Regions from separate parts of the Streptomyces sp. NPDC056061 genome, predicted to be linked through region 2. Evidence: riboswitches for the same ligand, from Rfam matches in the RefSeq annotation. Region 2 holds a riboswitch; each other region holds the start of a gene.
The links. A riboswitch is a leader RNA that binds a small molecule or an ion and turns the genes downstream of it on or off. The one in region 2 is predicted to bind thiamine pyrophosphate.

Region 1 (6,133 bases), on a different contig from region 2:
GCCTCACGCGACGAGGTGGAACTGCCGGAGGACGTGGCCCGTGCCCGGGAGGCATGGCGGCACGCCCTGCTCGAACGCGGCATCCTGCCGTTCCTGCGCGACGCGCTCGACGACCCCGAGGCCGGCCGCGCCGCCCGGACGCCGCAGCCCTCGCCGAACCGCATCCCGAAGGTCGGCTACAGCCGACCAGACTTCTCCGGCCCCGACGAGGGCGCGGCCGCCGGGCCTCGCCCGACCTTCACCAGCCCGGACTTCACCGGCCCGGAATTCGGCGGCCCCGAGCACGAAGTGGAATGACCCTCTCCGCTTTTGTCACCGTCCCGCGGCCCCGGAACCGCACCGAGCGGAGCCGGGTTCCGTGCCCGAGCCCGGTCACAGCTCCCAGGCCCGCGGCCGCCCCAGCTCTTCCCACTCGGGCCTGAGCAGCGCGAGCACCGCGACATCGTGGCGGCGTCCCCGGTGCAGGCATGCCGAACGCCGTACGCCCTCCTGGACGAACCCCGACTTGGCGAGGACGGCGAGCGCGGCGGCGTTGTCGGTGTGGGTGACGGCCTGAAGGCGGTGCAGGGGAAGCTCGCCGAACGCCAGGTCCGTCAACGCGTCCAGCGCGTCCGTACCGTACCCCCGGCCGCGGTGCCGCGCGGACAACACCAATTCGACGTCGGCGGTACCGTCGGCGAGGTCCTGTTCGGTCAGGGCAGCATGACCGACGGGGGTGCCGTCGGCACGCACGACGAGGAAGTTGTCGACGTCCTGGTTCTCCTGGTCGCGCTCGATGCGCTCGCGCAGCGCGGCGAGCGATCGCGGCCAGTACCCCGTCGCATGAGCGGCCACCGGTTCGCATCGCCACTCCTGCCACAGCTCGGCGTCATCGGTCTCGACGGGGACGAAGGCGATGTCCCGTCCTCGCCAACACGGCCGCCGTTCCGCTTCGTTCATCAATGCCCACATATCGCTCACGCGCGAAACCTACAGACACACGTTCGCCCCGATCACCCGATTTTCGTTCCGGGCATTGCGCCCCAAGCCCCAAGCTCCGGGCCCCAAGCTCCGGGAGCTCCGGGCTCCGGGCTCCGGGCTCCGGGCTCCGGGCTCCGGGCTCCGACGGTACGCTCCCGCATCGCGCCGAACACGTCGCGAACCGTCACACGGCAGTGCCGCGGCGGCAGGCCGACGGGCGGCGAAGCCCCGTGTCGTACCGGGACCCCGCCTCCCGTCACCACGCTCCGGAGCGGTCAGTCCGCGATCGGCAGATAGACCCGGTTGCCCGCGGCGGCGAACTCCCTCGACTTCTCCGCCATGCCCGCCTCGATCTCCGCTTGCGAACCCCCGTGCTCGCGCCGGATGTCCTGGGAGATCTTCATCGAACAGAACTTCGGTCCGCACATCGAACAGAAATGTGCCGTCTTCGCCGGCTCGGCCGGCAGCGTCTCGTCGTGGAACTCCCGCGCGGTGACCGGGTCGAGCGCCAGATTGAACTGGTCCTCCCAACGGAACTCGAAGCGGGCGTCGGAGAGCGCGTCGTCCCAGTCCTGGGCGCCCGGATGCCCCTTCGCCAGGTCCGCCGCGTGAGCCGCGATCTTGTACGTGATCACACCGGTCTTCACGTCGTCCCGGTTGGGCAGGCCGAGGTGCTCCTTGGGCGTGACGTAGCAGAGCATCGCCGTACCCCACCAGGCGATCATCGCCGCGCCGATGCCCGAGGTGATGTGGTCGTACGCCGGCGCGACATCGGTGGTCAGCGGACCCAGCGTGTAGAACGGCGCCTCCTCGCAGATCTCCTGCTGGAGGTCGATGTTCTCCTTGATCTTATGCATCGGGACGTGGCCCGGGCCCTCGATCATGGTCTGGACACCGAACCGCTTGGCGACCGTGTTCAGCTCACCGAGCGTGCGCAGCTCGGCGAACTGCGCCTCGTCGTTGGCATCGGCGATCGAACCGGGGCGCAGGCCGTCGCCGAGCGAGTACGTCACGTCGTACGCGGCGAGGAGTTCGCAGAGCTCCTCGAAGTGCTCGTAGAGGAACGACTCCTTGTGATGCGCCAGGCACCAGGCCGCCATGATCGAGCCGCCGCGGGAGACGATGCCGGTCTTGCGGCGCGCGGTCAGCGGCACGTACGACAGGCGTACGCCGGCGTGGACCGTCATGTAGTCCACCCCCTGCTCGGCCTGCTCGATGACCGTGTCCTTGTAGATCTCCCAGGTCAGCTCCTCGGCCTTGCCGTCGACCTTTTCAAGGGCCTGGTAGAGGGGAACGGTGCCGATCGGCACAGGGGAGTTGCGCAGAACCCACTCACGGGTGGTGTGAATGTTGCGGCCGGTGGAAAGGTCCATGACCGTGTCGGCGCCCCAACGCGTCGCCCACGTCATCTTCTCCACCTCCTCCTCGATGGAGGACGTCACCGCGGAGTTGCCGATGTTGGCATTGACCTTCACAAGGAACCGCTTGCCGATGATCATCGGTTCGATCTCGGGGTGGTTGACGTTGGCCGGAAGCACGGCACGCCCCGCGGCGATCTCCTCGCGCACCACTTCGGGGTCGACGTTCTCCCGGATCGCCACGTATTCCATCTCCGGGGTGATCTCGCCCCGTCGGGCGTACGCGAGCTGGGTCACCGGCTGCCCGTCCCGGCTGCGGCGCGGGAGCCGAGGACGGCCGGGGAAGACCGCGTCGAGATTGCGCAGCCCTCCGCGCGGCGAGGTGTGCTTGAGCCCGTCGTCCTCGGGGCGGGCGGGGCGACCCGGGTACTCCTCCGTGTCGCCGCGCGCGATGATCCAGTTTTCCCGCAGCGGCGCGAGCCCGCGACGGACGTCGGTCTCGACGGTGGGATCGGTGTACGGCCCCGACGTGTCGTACAGCGTCACATCCTTGCCGTTGGTGAGGTGCACCTGACGAACCGGCACGTGGAGGTCCGGGCGTGATCCCCGGACATAACCCTTGTGCCAGCCGATGGACTTCCCGGCCTCGTCGCTCTGGTTCGAGGCAGGCGTGCGTGCGTCCGATGTGGTCATGAGACCTACTCCCTACGCCGGCATTACCCGGTAACAGGTTCGGCGGTCGGCGCAGCCCGTCCCGTACCGACGTACGGACAATCAGCGCCCTCTCAGCCCGGTGCTCCGAGCTCCCGCGTGTGCAAAGGTCCCACCACGCTAACGTCCCGTCCGGCGGGATGAACAGAGGGCCCTCCCCTTCTTGCGATGATCGGCCGGTGACGTCCCTCTCCCTCGATCCCGAACCGCCGGGCCATCAGCACGACCATGCACACACCCATGGCCCCGCCGCGCCTGTCTCCAAACATCTCCGAAAGGTCATCGCCGCCGTACTGGTCCCGTTCGCCACCGCGGTCCTCGTGGGCCTGGTGGCGCTCTGGCCGGGCGGCGCCCCGTCGCACGAGCGAACCGGTGTCGGTTTCGACCGGCAGACCCAACAGGGCAAGGTGGTGAAAATCGACAAGGTCGACTGCACGGACGTGGCAGCGGGGCAGCAACCGGCCGACGGCAGCGCCCCTCCGCCCACGAGCAGCAACGGAAGATGCGCGAGGGCCACCGTCGAAGTCGCTTCCGGCCCCGACAAGGGCAGGACCTTCATCGAAATCGTCCAGCCCGACGCACCGCTTCAGCTGCGCGACGGGCAGGGAGTGGTGGTGGCCCATGCCCCGGACGCGCCCCGCGAGCTCCAGTATTCGGTGACCGACGTGAACCGGAAGTTCCCGATGACGCTGCTGGCCGGGGTCTTCGCACTCGTCGTGGTCGCGGTGGGCCGAATGCGCGGCGTGATGGCGCTGATCGCGCTCGCCGTGTCGTTCGCCGTACTCACCCTGTTCATCCTTCCCGCCATACTCCAGGGCTCGAATCCGCTGCTCGTCGCGGTGGTCGGCGCCAGCGCGATCATGCTGATCGCGCTCTACATGTGCCACGGCCCGAGCGCCCGCACCTCGGTCGCGGTGCTCGGCACGCTGATCTCGCTGCTGCTCATCGGGCTGCTCGGATCACTCTTCATCGGCTGGGCGAGCCTCACCGGCAACACCGACGACAGCACGGGCCTGATCCACGGCCTGTACCCGGACATCGACATGAGCGGTCTGCTGCTGGCCGGCGTCATCATCGGCTCACTCGGGGTGCTCGACGACGTGACGGTCACCCAGACATCGGCGGTCTGGGAACTTCACCGGGCGAACCCGACATTGGGGGTGCGAGGGCTCTACCGGGCGGCGATCAGGATCGGGCGCGACCACATCGCCTCGGTCGTCAACACGCTGGTGCTCGCCTACGCGGGCGCTGCGCTGCCGCTGCTCCTGCTGTTCTCGATCGCCCGGAGCGATATGGGGACGGTGGCCAACAGCGAGCTGGTGGCGGAGGAGATCGTGAGAACGCTCGTCGGCTCGATCGGTCTGGTCGCCTCGGTGCCGGTGACGACGGCACTCGCCGCATTGGTCGTCTCCGCGGACCGCACAGGGCTCGGCGCGGAAGCCGGAGCTCCAGCACCCGTACGGACCGGGAAGGGCCGCCGCCGCAGGACGAAACCGTGAACGTTTTCCGAACGTCGAACGGCCCCGGAAGTGTGGGCGACTCCTACGGAGAGCGACCTCACGGAGAGCGATTCACCCATTCGGCGGGCATCGTGTTCGACCAGCGAACCGGTCGGCAGCACCGTGTTCTTCAGCCGGCGTTCTGCTCCTCGGCCAGGATCCGGCCGAGGGCCTCCTCCAGGCTGCCCTCGAAGTCACCCAGCGTGCATTCCTGCCCAAGTGGCACGAGCTTGTCGGTACGGTCGAGAAAAGCCACGAGTGGCGCAGTGCCCGCCCTGAACAACGCCCGATCGGCACCCACCTGGAGCCGAATGTGCACGTCGGAAAGCCCCTCGGGCTCGGTCGGCCCGATGTGCACATCGCCGTCACCACTGGGACTGTTGAGGCCGTCGAGCAACAACTCGCGACCGAATGCCCAGGTGACGGGGGCGTCACCAGGCAGATGGAAGGTCATCCGAATCGCATACGGATCACACACTTCGTACCGGAGCTCCACCGGGATCCGGAAAGAGAGCTCCTCGGAGACGAGGAAGCTCATCATGACCTCAGCTTGAACCGACTCGCGCATCGTTCAACCCCGCAGTAGATGAATCTGGCCAGGAATGATCCCCCGTGGCCCTATTGACGCCATCGTGGTGCACGCGATAGCAGATCACAAGGAGTGATTTTTCAGATACTGATAGAGAACACGAACGAACGCAAGAGGTTGGCTACTTCGCCACGTAGTTGTTCGACTGCGGGGAGCAACCTGTCTTCCTGCTCCAGGGGGACCGAAATCGCCATCGCGGCAACGGTGAAACCCGCAGTGATCGGGATGGCCGCACAGACCGTGCCCAGGGCGTACTCCTGCCGCTCGATGACGGGTTCCAACCGCCGCAGCGAGCGCAGCCGATCGAGGAACTCCGCGCGGTCCTTCACCGAGTAGGGGGTCAGCGGGCGAACAGGATGCCGGTCCAGGTGATCCTCACGGGCCTTCTCGTCCAGCTGACTCAGCAGGCACTGGCCGAACGCGTGCGCGTGCCCCGTCTCCCGGAAGGACGCCCACTCGGTCACGGCCGGGGTGGCGGGATCGTCGGCGACCGCGACGAGTTCGATCTCGCCCTCGCGGTAGACCGCGCAGTACACCGGTGCGCCGATGGCGTCGCGCCAGCGCTCCAGCGGCTCCGTCATCCTGCTGCGGCACATCTGCGGCGAGCGTTCGCCGACCAGGCGCTCGGCGGCGGCCCCGAGAAGGAAGACGCCGTTCTCGCGGCGCAGATAGCCCTCGTACGTCAAGGTACGCAGCAGGTGGTAGGCGGTGGGAAGAGGAAGGCCCGCTTCCCTGGCCAATTGTTTCGCGGGCGCCCCGTCCCGATGCGCGCCCACTGCTTCCAGCAGCCTCAGCGCTCGCTGAACCGAACCGATCAGCGTCGGCGCAGCAGTGTTCGGTGCCGTGGTCAATGGTCACCCCCAGGCATGGTGACGGGCGGTCAGCCCGCCTGTGGGGGCCGCCCCCACAGGCCGCCGCATCACCGGAATCCGGAGGCCGAACACCGCTCAATCCACTGGTCAGTATGGTGGCGGGCTTTGATTCCCAGGTGGCGGCAGCAGAATGCCACCATATCT
Region 2 (6,133 bases):
GGCGTGGCGTCCAGCTGGGCCTCGGTGAGCTCGGCACGCGCCTCGCGGGTCTCGGCGAGCAGGGCCACCGCGTCGAACGGGCGGACCTCGGGATCGCGGGCCGTGGCACTCGCCACCAGGCCGTCCAGTGCGACCGGGAGGTCCGGGACGAGCGCCGACGGGGCCGGGACGTCCTCGTTGAGGTGCTGGTAGATGACCTGGGCCGGGGTGTCGCCCGTGTGGGGCTTGGAGCCGGTGAGCATCTCGTACAGCACGACGCCGCAGGCGTACACGTCGGTGCGGGTGTCCGCCGTGCCGTGCGCTATCTGCTCGGGGGCGAGGTAGGAGACGGTGCCCAGGACCGACCCGGTGGTGCTGGTGACCGAGCCCACCGCCCGGACCAGGCCGAAGTCGGCGACCTTGACCCGGCCGTCGTCCCCTATCAGGACGTTCTCCGGCTTCATGTCCCGGTGCACGAAGCCCGCCCGGTGCGCGGCGCCGAGCGCGGCGAGCACCGGCTCCAGGATGTCCAGCGCGGCCCGGGGCCGAAGGGCGCCGCGGTCGCGCAGGACGTCGCGCAGCGTGCAGCCCGCGACGTACTCCATCGCGAGGTAGACGTACTGGCCCTGCGCGCCCTGGTCGAAGACCGCGACCACGTTGGGGTGCGCCAGCCGGGCCACGGACTTGGCCTCGCGTATGAAGCGCTCGACGAACGTGGCGTCGGTGGCGAGCGCCGGGTGCATCACCTTCAGGGCGAGCACCCGGTCGAGCCGGGTGTCCACGGCCCGGTAGACCGTGGCCATGCCGCCCACGGCGATGCGGGCATCGACGCGGTAGCGGCCGTCGAGCAGCTGCCCGACGAGCGGGTCCTGGAGGGTCGTATCCACGGATGCGAGTCTACGAGTCGCGACGGTCACTCCGGACGGGCCGGGCGGTCCAGGTGCCGTACTGCAGCCGAGCCGTGACAGGAACACGTCGTCCGGGCGGGCCGACGGGGTCAGAACGCCGGACGCTCCGGGTCCAGCACCGCGCGCCCCTCCACCGGCGACGACGCCTCGGCGAAGTGGCGGCGCGGGATCCGACCGGCCCGGTACGCCAGGCGCCCGCCCGCCACCGCGTGCCGCATCGCGGCGGCCATCAGCTCGGGCTCCTGGGCCCGGGTCACGGCGGACGCCAGCATCACCGCCGCGCACCCCAGCTCCATCGCCAGCGCCGCGTCCGAGGCCGTTCCGGCGCCCGCGTCGAGGATCACCGGAACCCGGGCCTGCTCGACGATCAGCCGGAAGTTGTGCGGATTGCGGATGCCCAGGCCGGAGCCGATGGGGGAGCCGAGCGGCATCACCGCCGCGCAGCCCACATCCTGGAGCCTGCGGGCCAGCACCGGGTCGTCGTTGGTGTACGGCAGCACGGTGAAACCGTCGTCCACCAGGATCTCCGCGGCGTCCAGCAGTTCGACCGGGTCCGGCAGCAGGGTCCGCTCGTCGGCCACCACCTCCAGCTTGATCCAGTCGGTGCCGAGCGCCTCGCGGGCCAGCCGGGCGGTCAGCACGGCCTCGCCCGCGGTGAAGCAGCCCGCCGTGTTCGGCAGCACACGGATGGCGAGCCGCTTCAGGACCGAGAGCACCGAGCCCTGCACGGTCGGGTCGAGGCGGCGCATCGCGACGGTGGTCAGCTCGGTGCCGGAGGCGATCAGGGACCGTTCCAGCACGTCGAGACTGGGGGCGCCGCCCGTGCCCATGATCAGCCGGGAGGCGAAGTCGGTGCCGCCGAGGGTGAGGAGGTCGTCGGACACGGTCGGTCAGCCTCCCTGGACGGCGGTGAGGATCTCGACCCGGTCGCCGTCGCGGAGCGCGGTGGCGGGCCACTGCCCGCGCGGCACCACCGCCTCGTTGACGGCGGCGGCGACGCCGGAGGGCGCGGAGGACAGGGTCGCGACGAGGACGTCCAGGGTGGTGCCCGCGGCGAGCGGCCGGACCTCGCCGTTCACCGCCACGGAGAGCGGCGCGGGTCCGGCGGCGGGCGGTGCGGGGGCACGGGTGGGCTCGGTCATGCGGGCTGCTCCTGACGTGCGGAGTCGGCGGCGGACGGGAAACGGTGCGGGGTGAAGGGGCGGGCCTCCTCGGGCAGCTCGCCGTCGGCCAGCAGCGCCGCCATGGCGTCACCCGTGACGGGGGTGAGCAGCACCCCGTTGCGGTGGTGGCCGGTCGCGAGGTGGAGGCCGGGCAACGCGGTGGGGCCGAGCAGCGGTGCGTTGTCGGGGGAACCGGGGCGCAGGCCGGCCCGGACCTCCGTGAGCGGCAGCTCGGTGATGCCGGGCACCAGCTCGTGGGCGTCCCGCAGCAGCTCGTAGACGCCACCGGCGGTGACGGTGGTGTCCCAGCCCATCTCCTCGCTGGTGGCGCCGAGGACCAGCTCGCCGTTCTCGCGCGGGACGAGGTAGACGTGCCCGCCCCGGACCACGGCCCGCACCGTCCGGCCGAGGAAGGGCGCGTACGGGGCGGGCACGGCAAGCCGCAGCACCTGCCCCTTCACCGGCCGGACCGGCGGCGCGAGCCCGTCCGGCAGCCCCGCGAGCCGGCCGCTGAGACTCCCCGCGGCGAGCACCACCTGGTCGGCGGCGAGGTCCGCGCCCCCGGCGAGCACCACACCCGCGGCCCGGCCGTGCACCACCGCGAGGCGCTCGGCCCGCTCGCGGTGGAGGACCACTCCGGCCCGCTCGCAGGCGGTCAGCAGCGCGGCGGCGAGCCGGCGCGGATCGATCTGGTGGTCGCCGTCCACCCGCAGCCCGCCGCGGACGCCCGGGGCGAGCATCGGTTCCAGACGGCGGCACTCGCGGCCCGTCAGCCATTGCGATTCCAGCCCCGAGCGCTGCTGCAGGGCGTGCAGGTCCCGCAGATGGGCGCGGTCGTCGGAGTCCAGCGCGACGGCGAGCGTGCCGCAGGTGCGAAAGCCGGTCTCCCGGCCGCTCGCCTCCTCCAGCTCCGCCACGAAGTCCGGATAGCGGGCGGCCGAGGCGAGGTTGAGGCCCAGCAGCAGCTCTTCGCCGTAGTGGAGTTCGGTGACGGCGGCCAGCATCCCGGCCGCCACCCGGGCGGCCCCGCCGCCGGGCTCGGGGTCGACGACCGCGACGCGCAGCCCGCGCTGCGCGGTCCGCCAGGCGGTGACCAGGCCGATGATCCCGCCCCCGACGACCAGGACGTCGTACCCGTCCCCGTGGTGAGAAGAACGCATGGGCGTCCAGCCCCTCCCTTCGCCGGCATGACCCGGATCAGGTTCGTACGGTCGGAGGCCGCCCCAGCCTCCCTCTCAGCCCGCTGCGTCCGGGCTCCCGCGAGTGTCTTACCGTGGCCACCCTAAACCCCGGCCCCCGGACCCCGGACCGGACCCAGCAAGGGAGCAGTCACCATGGCCCGTTCGCTCGACGGACTCGTCCTCGCACCGGTCGCCGACGGGGCAGCCGGCCAGGTCGGCACCCTGACCCGCTTCGCCTACCACGAGCGGGACGGCCGGATCTGGGCCGAGTACGCGGGCGGCGACGTGGTCGGCGGCCACCTCGTCGGCACCCGCGTCGGCGACACGCTCGACTTCAGGTACGTCCAGCTCACGCAGGACGGAACGACGTCGTCCGGCCACTGCGTCGCCACCGTCGTCGACCTCCCGGACGGCCGGGTGAGGCTGGAGGAGCGGTGGGAGTGGGAGTCCCGGGAAGGCAGCGGCACCAGTACCGTGGAGGAGCTCCCCCTTTCTTGACGAATCGTCAGGTGTTTAAGGTGTACGCGTGAGCGAGCAGCAGAAGTCAGAGCGGACGGATCCGCCGACGGAGCGCCGGGTGGTCGTCGTCGGCGCGGGCATGGCCGGGGTGCAGACGGCGGTGGCGCTGCGGGAGCAGGGCTTCACCGGCCCGGTCGTCCTGATCGGGGCCGAGCCGCACCAGCCCTACGACCGGCCTCCGCTGTCCAAGGCGGTCCTGCTCGGCAAGGCCGAGGACTCCGCCTTCGACATCGACTTCGAGGCGCTGGACATCGAGTTGCGCCTCGGCCTCGAAGTCACCGGCCTGCGGTCCGCCGCGCACGAACTGGACACCGCGTCCGGCTCCGTCCGCTACGACGTCCTGGTGATCGCCACCGGCGCCGAACCGATGGTCCTGCCCGGCGCCGAGGGCGTGCCCGGCGTCCACCTGCTGCGCACCCTCGACGACGCGGCGCGGCTGCGCCCGGTCCTGGCGGAGCAGCACGACGTCGTGGTGGTCGGTGCGGGCTGGATCGGTGCAGAGTTCGCCACCGCGGCCCGCGCCGCCGGTTGCGCGGTCACCGTCGTGGAGGCCGCCGACCGGCCGCTCGCCGGAGTGGTGCCCGCCGAGGTCGCCGCCCCGATGACCGCCTGGTACGCCGAGAGCGGCGCCGAACTCCTCACCGGCGCCCGGGTCGACCGCGTCGAACCGGGCAGGGTGGTCCTCGCCGACGGCCGCGGGATCCCGGCCGGAGCAGTCGTCGTCGGCATCGGAGCCCGGCCCGCGACCGGCTGGCTGGCCGGCTCCGGCATCGACGTCGGTCCCGACGGATCGGTGACCGCCGACGCCGCGCTGCGCACCTCGCTGCCCGACGTGTACGCGGTCGGCGACTGCGCCTCGTTCCCGTCCGCCCGGTACGGCGAGCGCCTGCTCGTCCACCACTGGGACAACGCCCTCCAGGGCCCGCGCACTGCCGCCGCCAACATCATCGCGGCGGTCGGGGAGGCGGCCGGGGACGTCCCGGCGCCGCCGGCCTACGACCCCGTCCCGTACTTCTGGTCCGAGCAGTTCGACCGGTTCGTGCAGTACGCGGGCCACCACACCGACGCCGACACCCTGCTGTGGCGCGGCGACCCCGCCACGCCCTCCTGGTCGGTGTGCTGGCTGCGCGACGGCGTCCTGGTCGCGGTCCTCGCCGTCGGCCGTCCCCGGGACCTGGCGCAGGGGCGCAGACTCATCGAGGCGGGCGCGCGGCTCGATCCGGCACGCGCCGGCGACCCTGCCGTGCCCCTGAAGTCGTCGACCCTCTGATGGCCTACCCGGCGCCCCGTACGGTCGGCCCGGCTACCGACTGTCGGTCCGGGATGGCACGCTTGTCCCCGTGACCGAGATTGACGCAAAAATTGATGCTCTCGTCCCCGCCTGGCTCCACCTCCCCGACATCGCCGAGATGCTCGGTGTCGAGGTGACCCGTGTGCGGCAGCTGGTCAAGGAGGGCCAGCTGATCGCCGTACGCCGTGGTGAGAACCGGGCTCTCCAGGTGCCGGCGGCCTTCATCGCCGGTGACAAGGTGGTCAAGGGCCTCTCCGGCACCCTGACCCTCCTGCGGGACGACGGCTTCACCGATGAAGAGATGCTGGAATGGCTCTTCACCGCCGACCCGACCCTGCCCGGCACCCCCGCCCAGGCGCTGAGCGAGAACCGTGGCACGGAGGTGAAGCGCCGCGCCCAGGCGCTCGCCGTCTGACGGGCGAGCGCGGATCAGGTGCGGGCCGCACGGCCCGCACCTGAGTGCCTGTTGTTCCCCGGGGCGTCGGGCGAGCCTTGATCGGGCGGCCGCGCCCCGGGGCGCACGCTTCCGGCGCCGCCGAAACGGCCGAGCGGTCCCGTCCCCACGCTCTCGACGGGCAGGGGTGCCCCGTCCGGGCCGTCGTTGGCCCGTCCCAAGCGCCGCGGCGCCCGGGAACCGCACACACCACGCCGGGTCCGGTCCTCCGGTTCCGGTCTCCCGGGTTCCGGTTTCCGGTCAAGAGATCGCCCGCCGGGCTCCGACACCGTTTTGAACCACCGCTCCGAACCACCGTTCCGAACCACCGCTCCGCACACGCTCCACCAGGGGGAGACGCACCATGTCCACGCCTCGCGCGCAGTTGTCCGACGCCCGGCTCTACCTGTGCACGGACGCCCGCAGGCGCCAGGGCGACCTCCCCGCGTTCCTCGACGCCGTCCTCGCCGCCGGGGTGGACATCGTCCAGCTGCGCGACAAGGGCATGGAGGCCGCCGAGGAGCTGGAGCACCTCGCCGTCCTCGCCGACGCCTGCCGACGCCACGGCAAGCTCCTCGCGGTGAACGACCGGGCGGACGTCGCCCACGCCATCGGCTCCGACGTGCTCCACCTGGGCCAGGGCGACCTGCCGGTTCCCG
Region 3 (6,133 bases), on a different contig from region 2:
CGGCCCCAGCACGCACACGATCTCGTGCTCGGCGACCTCCAGGTCCACCGCGTCGAGCGCGTTGCGCTCGCCGAAGCGGACGGTCGCCGATTCCAGTGTCAGCATCTCCAGAACTCCCCGGACATCTCTAGAACTCCCCGGACCGGTCCGTGCGGATGCGTTCGAGCAGCAGCAACGAGACGGCGCAGACCACCATCAGAATGGTGCTGAGGGCCATCGCCTGGCCGTAGTTGAGCTCCCCGGCCCGGCCCAGCAGCCGGGCGACGGCCACCGGCAGCGTCGGCCGGTCGGGCCGCGCGATGAACACCGTCGCGCCGAACTCGCCCAGCGACACCGCGAACGCGAATCCGGCCGCGACCAGCAGGGCCCGTCGTACCAGTGGCAGATCGACCTCCCGCCACACCCGCAGCGGCGACGCCCCCAGCACCGCCGCCGCCTCCCTGAGCCTGCCGTCCACCGCACGCAGCACCGGCAGCATGGTCCGCACGACGAACGGCACACCGACGAGCGCCTGGGCCAGCGGCACCAGGATCCAGGAGGTCCGCAGGTCCAGCGGCGGCTTGTCCAGGGTGATCAGGAAGCCGAAGCCGACGGTGACCGCGGACACCCCGAGCGGCAACATCAGCAGCGCGTCGAAGCCGCGGACGAACCGACCCGCGCGCCGGGCCAGCGCCGCGGCGGCCAGCCCGCCGACGACCAGCGCGATCACGGTCGCCACCAGGGCGTACCGCACGGAGTTCCCGATCGCTTCGAGCGGCGCGACCAGGAAGGTGCCGCCCCCCGCGTCCACGGACCCCAACGCGCGGTAGAAGTCGAGGCCGTGACCGCCCGCCGTGTCCAGCGAGCGTTCGACCAGCACCCCGAGCGGCAGCAGGATCAGCACCAGCACGATCAGCAACACCGAGCCGAGCAGCGCCCACTGCCCGGCACCGCGCGGCCTGCGGGAGGTCTGCGCCGGGTCGACCAGTTTCAGCGCGGTCTCCCTGCGCCGCACGGTCCAGGCGTGCACGGCGAGGATCGCGCCGACCGCGGCGAACTGCACAAGGGTCAGCACGGCGGCCGTGGGGAGGGCGAGCAGCTGGGCGGTCTGCCGGTAGATCTCCACCTCCAGCGTGGCGTAGCCCGGACCACCGAGGATCTGCACGACGCCGAAGGAGGTGAAGGTGAAGAGGAAGACCATCAGCGCGGCGGCGGCGACGGCGGGGGCCAGGGCCGGCAGGGTGACGCGCCGCCAGGCGGCGAACCGTCCGGCACCCAGCACCCGCGCCGCCTCCTCCTGCCGGGGGTCGAGCTGCGCCCACAGTCCGCCGACGGTCCGCACCACCACCGCGTAGTTGAAGAAGACATGCGCGAGCAGAATCGCCCAGACGGTGGTGTCGAGGCGCACGCCCCACAGCTCGTCGAGGAAGCCGCCGCGCCCCAACAGCGCGAGGAACGCCGTCCCGACGACCACGGTCGGCAGGACGAACGGCACCGTGACGACCGCCCGCAGCAGTTGTTTGCCGGGGAAGCCGAAGCGCGCGAAGACATAGGCGCCGGGCAGCGCGATCAGCAGGGTCAGCGCGGTGGAGGTGAGAGCCTGCCAGGTGGTGAACCACAGGACGTCGCGGATCTCCGGTCGGCCCAGCACCTCGCCGATCCTGTCGAACTGCCAGACGCCGTCCGTCTTCAGCCCCCGCCCGACGATCGCGACGACGGGATAGGCGAAGAACAGCGAGAAGAACGCGACGGGCACGGCCATCAGGCCGAGCCGCACCGCACTCCCCCGCCACACACCCGGCCCGCGCACCCGTCGGACGGTGCCGGGCCGCGCACTCGGCCCGGCACCGTCCGGGCCCCGCCCGTCGGCACCGCTCCCGGCGGCCCGCGCTCCCCCGGCGTTCGTTCCCCCGGCGCTCGTTGCCCGCGCGGGGGACTTCGCTACTTCACCGCGAGCGAGGACCACGACTGGACCCACTGCTCACGGTTCTTGGCGATCAGGTCCGGGGCGACCGTCTTCGGCTCGTCGACCGTCGCGCCGAACTTCGTGAAGAGCTCGGGCAGCTTCGCGCCCTCGACGACCGGGTTGACGAACATGTTCAGCGGCAGGTCCTCCTGAAACGTCCTGCCGATCAGGAAATCCAGCAGGGCCTTGCCGCCCTCCTCGTTCTTCGCCCCGTTCAGCAGGCCCGCGAACTCGATCTGCCGGAAGCACGTCCCGGTGGCGACCCCGGTCGGTGCCTCGGCCGGCTGCGGCTTCGCGTACAGCACCTCGACGGGCGGGCTGGAGGCGTACGAGACGACGAGGGGCCGGTCGGCCTTGGCCTTCCTGCCGCCGGCCGAGCCGGAGAACTCCTCGTTGTACGCCTGCTCCCAGCCGTCCACGACCTTGACGCCGTTGTCGCTCAGCTTCTTCCAGTAGTCCTGGTAGCCCTTCTCGCCGTAGGCGGCGACGGTACCGAGGAGGAAGCCGAGACCGGGCGAGGAGGTCGCCGCGTTCTCGGTGACCAGCAGGTTCTTGTACGCGGGCTTCGCCAGGTCGTCGAAGGTCCGCGGCGGGGCGAGCTTCTTGTCGGCGAAGTACTTCTTGTCGTAGTTGACGCAGATGTCGCCGGTGTCGATGGGGGTGACCCGGTGCTCGGCGTCCAGCCGGGTGCCGGCTGCGACGGCGTCGAGCCCCTTCGCCTCGTACGGTGTGAACAGCCCGCTGTCGAGGGCGCGGGAGAGCAGGGTGTTGTCGACGCCGAAGAAGACGTCGCCGCGCGGCGAGCCCTTGGTCAGGATCTCCTGGTTGAGCGCGACACCCGCGTCGCCGCTCTTCAGCACCTTGACGGTGTAGCCGGTCCGTGCGGTGAATTCCTTCAGCACCGTCTCGGAGACGTTGAAGGAGTCGTGGCTGACGAGAGTCACCGTCTTCGCGCCCGACTTCTTCGTGCCCGTGTCCTTCGCACCGCCGGAACCGGAGGACGACGTGTCGGAGCCGCATCCGGCGAGTGCCGTGACGCCGAGCGCGGCGGCGACGGCCGTGACCGCGAGCTGCGTGGTCCTGCGCGTGGTGTTCATCGTGAATTCCTCCTGGATTTTGGCCAGGAAGAGACGCGGCCCCACCCGCGGGACGCGGGCAGGGCGCAACAGCATGAGTTGATGACCGAACTTCCTACCCGGAATGACCCGGGCGAGGTTCAGAGGGTCTGCGGCCGGCCTGTCCCCGGTACCGCACTCTCAGCGCTGTGGCGCTCCCCTGTCGGAATATGAAGTTGATTGCCGGCCCAGGCTACACGGGCGGTCCAGCCGGGCCGCCGCGGCCTCCGTCGCCCCGAGCGGCCCGGTTCCGCCCCGGCTCCGGTCCCGGTGGCACCGGCCGAATCCGGTCCGGCGGCACCGGCCCGGCCCCGGTCTCAGCGCTCGGCCGCCGCCAACTGCCCGCAGGCCCCGTCGATCTCCTGGCCCCGGGTGTCCCGCACGGTCACGGGCACCCCGTGCGCGGCGATCGCCTCGACGAACGCCTTCTCGTCCTCGGGCCGGGAGGCGGTCCACTTGGAGCCGGGCGTCGGGTTCAGCGGGATCAGGTTGACGTGCACCCGCTTGCCCTTGAGCAGCCGGCCGAGCAGGTCACCGCGCCATGCCTGGTCGTTGATGTCCCGGATCAGCGCGTACTCGATGGAGACGCGGCGGCCCGACTTCTCCGCGTACTCCCAGGCGGCGTCCAGCACCTCGCGCACCTTCCACCGCGTGTTCACCGGGACGAGCGTGTCGCGCAGCTCGTCGTCCGGGGCGTGCAGCGAAACGGCGAGACGGCACTTGAAGCCCTCGTCGGCGAAACGGAGCATCGCGGGCACCAGTCCCACCGTGGATACGGTGATGCCGCGCTGCGAGAGCCCCAGCCCGTCCGGCTCCGGGTCGGTCAGCCGGCGGATCGCGCCGACCACCCGGTTGTAGTTGGCCAGCGGCTCGCCCATGCCCATGAAGACGATGTTGGAGAGCCGCGCCGGGCCGCCGGGAACCTCCCCGTCGCGCAGCGCCCGCATGCCGTCCACGATCTGGTGGACGATCTCCGCCGTCGACAGATTGCGGTCGAGACCGGCCTGCCCCGTGGCGCAGAACGGGCAGTTCATCCCGCACCCCGCCTGTGACGAGATGCACATCGTCACCCGCTCCGGGTAGCGCATCAGGACCGATTCGACGAGCGTCCCGTCGTGCAGCTTCCACAGCGTCTTGCGCGTGGTGTCGTCGTCGCAGCTGATGTGCCGCACCACCGACATCAGCTCCGGGAACATCGCCTCGGCGAGCTTGTCCCGCGAGCCGGCGGGGATGTTGGTCCATTCCGCCGGGTCGTGCGCATAGCGCGCGAAGTAGTGCTGCGAGAGCTGCTGGGCGCGGAACGGCTTCTCGCCGATCGCGGCAACGGCCTCCTTGCGCTCGGCGGGCGTGAGGTCGGCGAGGTGCCGCGGCGGCTTCTTGGCTCCGCGGGGCGCGACGAAAGTGAGTTCTCCGGGCTTAGGCATGGTCCATCCAGTGTCGCAGACACGCCGTGGTCCTCCGGGCCGTCGCCCAGCTCAGGCCAGGCGACGGCTACGCGGAGCCGGTCGTCATTGGTCGTCACCGGTTGTCACTGGCGACCCTTCGACGGCCCACAGACGGCCCGGCGTCATGGCTCTACCGCAGGTAAAAGCCCCAGGTGGGGAACCGCGCGCCCGCAAGGCGTGCCACCATCGGTGCGCTTCCCAGCAGCTCTTACCGCTTCTTGCGGATGCTGCGCTTCTTCGCCTTGGCTTCTTTCTCCTTGCGCTGCGCGACCCCATAGGCGGACCAGGGCCCCTGATGCTTCGCGCAACGAGAGGTGCCTACTACTGCAAGATTTCGGCACGCCGTACCGGCATTGGTTCGAGCGCCGCACTTGGACTGTGATGCCATTGCCTGCCCTCCATGAATCTACGAGTTCTGGACCAGGGGCAGGCTTCCACTGAGTGCTGCGCCGGAGGAGGCGTATCCGCGGGGCACGGAAGCACGCTCGGGATCACCCGCGCCGCCCCTCCGACAGGCAGGCGGGGGTTGGTGTGCCAAGCTGTAATGACCACCCTAGGGAAGTGAGGAGTAATGGCGGAAAACGCCAGGGACATCGCCGACGTACTGCGTAAACGCATTCGCTCCGGCGATCTGGCTCCCGGCGTGCGACTGCCCGGCGAGCCCGCCCTAGTGAAGTCGTACGGAGTAGCCAAGGAGACAGCACGTCGGGCCCTGATGCTGCTGGTCAGCGAAGGGCTCGCAGTGCGCCGCAAGGGAAGCGGCACGTACGTCCGGGAGTTTCAGCCGATCCGTCGGGTCGCGAACCGTCGACTCGCGCAGGAAGGTTGGGGATCGGGACGATCGATCTGGAGTTCCGACGTGGGCGAGCGCCCCATGCAGGTCACGGACCTTCGTGTATACGAGGCCCCGGCCCCGGCTGACGTGGCGCGCGTCCTGGGCTTGGCCGACGAAACTCCCGTCATCGTGCGAGACCGCTTGTTCACGGTGGAGGGCGAGCCGGTACAGGCGGCCGTCTCCTACCTGCCGGCCGACCTCGTTCGCGAGTCACCCATCGCCCGAGAGGACACCGGACCAGGCGGGACGTACGCGCGCTTGGCCGAGCTCGGAGCCAAGCCGGTTCGGTTCATCGAGGAGCTGCGGTCGCGCATGCCCAGCCGGGAAGAATCTGAGCGGCTGCGGCTGGCTGACGGAACTCCCGTAGTCGAGATCTACCGGACAGCACTCACAGCCCAGGACAGACCGGTCGAGGTGAACCGGATGCTGCTGGACGCCGGGGCATACGTCATGGAGTACCACATCACCGGCTGACGCAACTTGCACACAACCCCCGAAGGACCCGTTGTCGCGGGTCCTTTTTCCATGCCCGCTTGACCTCCCTAGGGAGATCTGTTTTAAATATCCCTAGGGAGGTTCACGCGAACCTAAGCCCACGAGGGCTTCTTCGTCGTGGGCGGACCTTGCTCAGCAACTCCATAGCGTGATCCACCGCAGCACGACGGCCGTGAAAGCACCGGCCGAGGCGAGTGGAGACCAGTCGGCAGAGAAAGGGCTCCCGTCACACCGGGGCCCGACAACCCAAATGGGAGCTACGCCACCGACTCGAAAGAACCGCACGGCACACATTGAC

Region 1: linked by a shared signal. The riboswitch ahead of thiC (phosphomethylpyrimidine synthase ThiC) and the one ahead of thiO (glycine oxidase ThiO) in region 2 are both predicted to bind thiamine pyrophosphate.
Region 3: linked by a shared signal. The riboswitch ahead of ACFC79_RS28835 (thiamine ABC transporter substrate binding subunit) and the one ahead of thiO (glycine oxidase ThiO) in region 2 are both predicted to bind thiamine pyrophosphate.

What each region holds. Positions count from the first base shown of each region.
Region 1 covers NZ_JBHJWQ010000003.1:239,843-245,975, reverse strand. Annotated here, with positions in the region: gene ACFC79_RS07155 (hypothetical protein) at 1-297, shown strand, start outside; gene ACFC79_RS07150 (GNAT family N-acetyltransferase) at 373-951, opposite strand; gene thiC (phosphomethylpyrimidine synthase ThiC) at 1,236-3,011, opposite strand; TPP riboswitch at 3,004-3,138, opposite strand; gene ACFC79_RS07140 (YibE/F family protein) at 3,170-4,528, shown strand; gene ACFC79_RS07135 (SsgA family sporulation/cell division regulator) at 4,659-5,096, opposite strand; gene ACFC79_RS07130 (IclR family transcriptional regulator) at 5,198-5,968, opposite strand.
Region 2 covers NZ_JBHJWQ010000007.1:262,425-268,557, reverse strand. Annotated here, with positions in the region: gene pknB (Stk1 family PASTA domain-containing Ser/Thr kinase) at 1-866, opposite strand, end outside; gene ACFC79_RS14210 (thiazole synthase) at 977-1,771, opposite strand; gene thiS (sulfur carrier protein ThiS) at 1,778-2,029, opposite strand; gene thiO (glycine oxidase ThiO) at 2,026-3,210, opposite strand; TPP riboswitch at 3,208-3,321, opposite strand; gene ACFC79_RS14195 (hypothetical protein) at 3,385-3,729, shown strand; gene ACFC79_RS14190 (NAD(P)/FAD-dependent oxidoreductase) at 3,758-5,020, shown strand; gene ACFC79_RS14185 (Rv2175c family DNA-binding protein) at 5,091-5,456, shown strand; gene thiE (thiamine phosphate synthase) at 5,839-6,133, shown strand, end outside.
Region 3 covers NZ_JBHJWQ010000025.1:92,992-99,124, forward strand. Annotated here, with positions in the region: gene ACFC79_RS28825 (ABC transporter ATP-binding protein) at 1-105, opposite strand, end outside; gene ACFC79_RS28830 (ABC transporter permease) at 128-1,741, opposite strand; gene ACFC79_RS28835 (thiamine ABC transporter substrate binding subunit) at 1,921-3,042, opposite strand; TPP riboswitch at 3,116-3,232, opposite strand; gene rlmN (23S rRNA (adenine(2503)-C(2))-methyltransferase RlmN) at 3,378-4,484, opposite strand; gene ACFC79_RS28845 (GntR family transcriptional regulator) at 5,077-5,814, shown strand.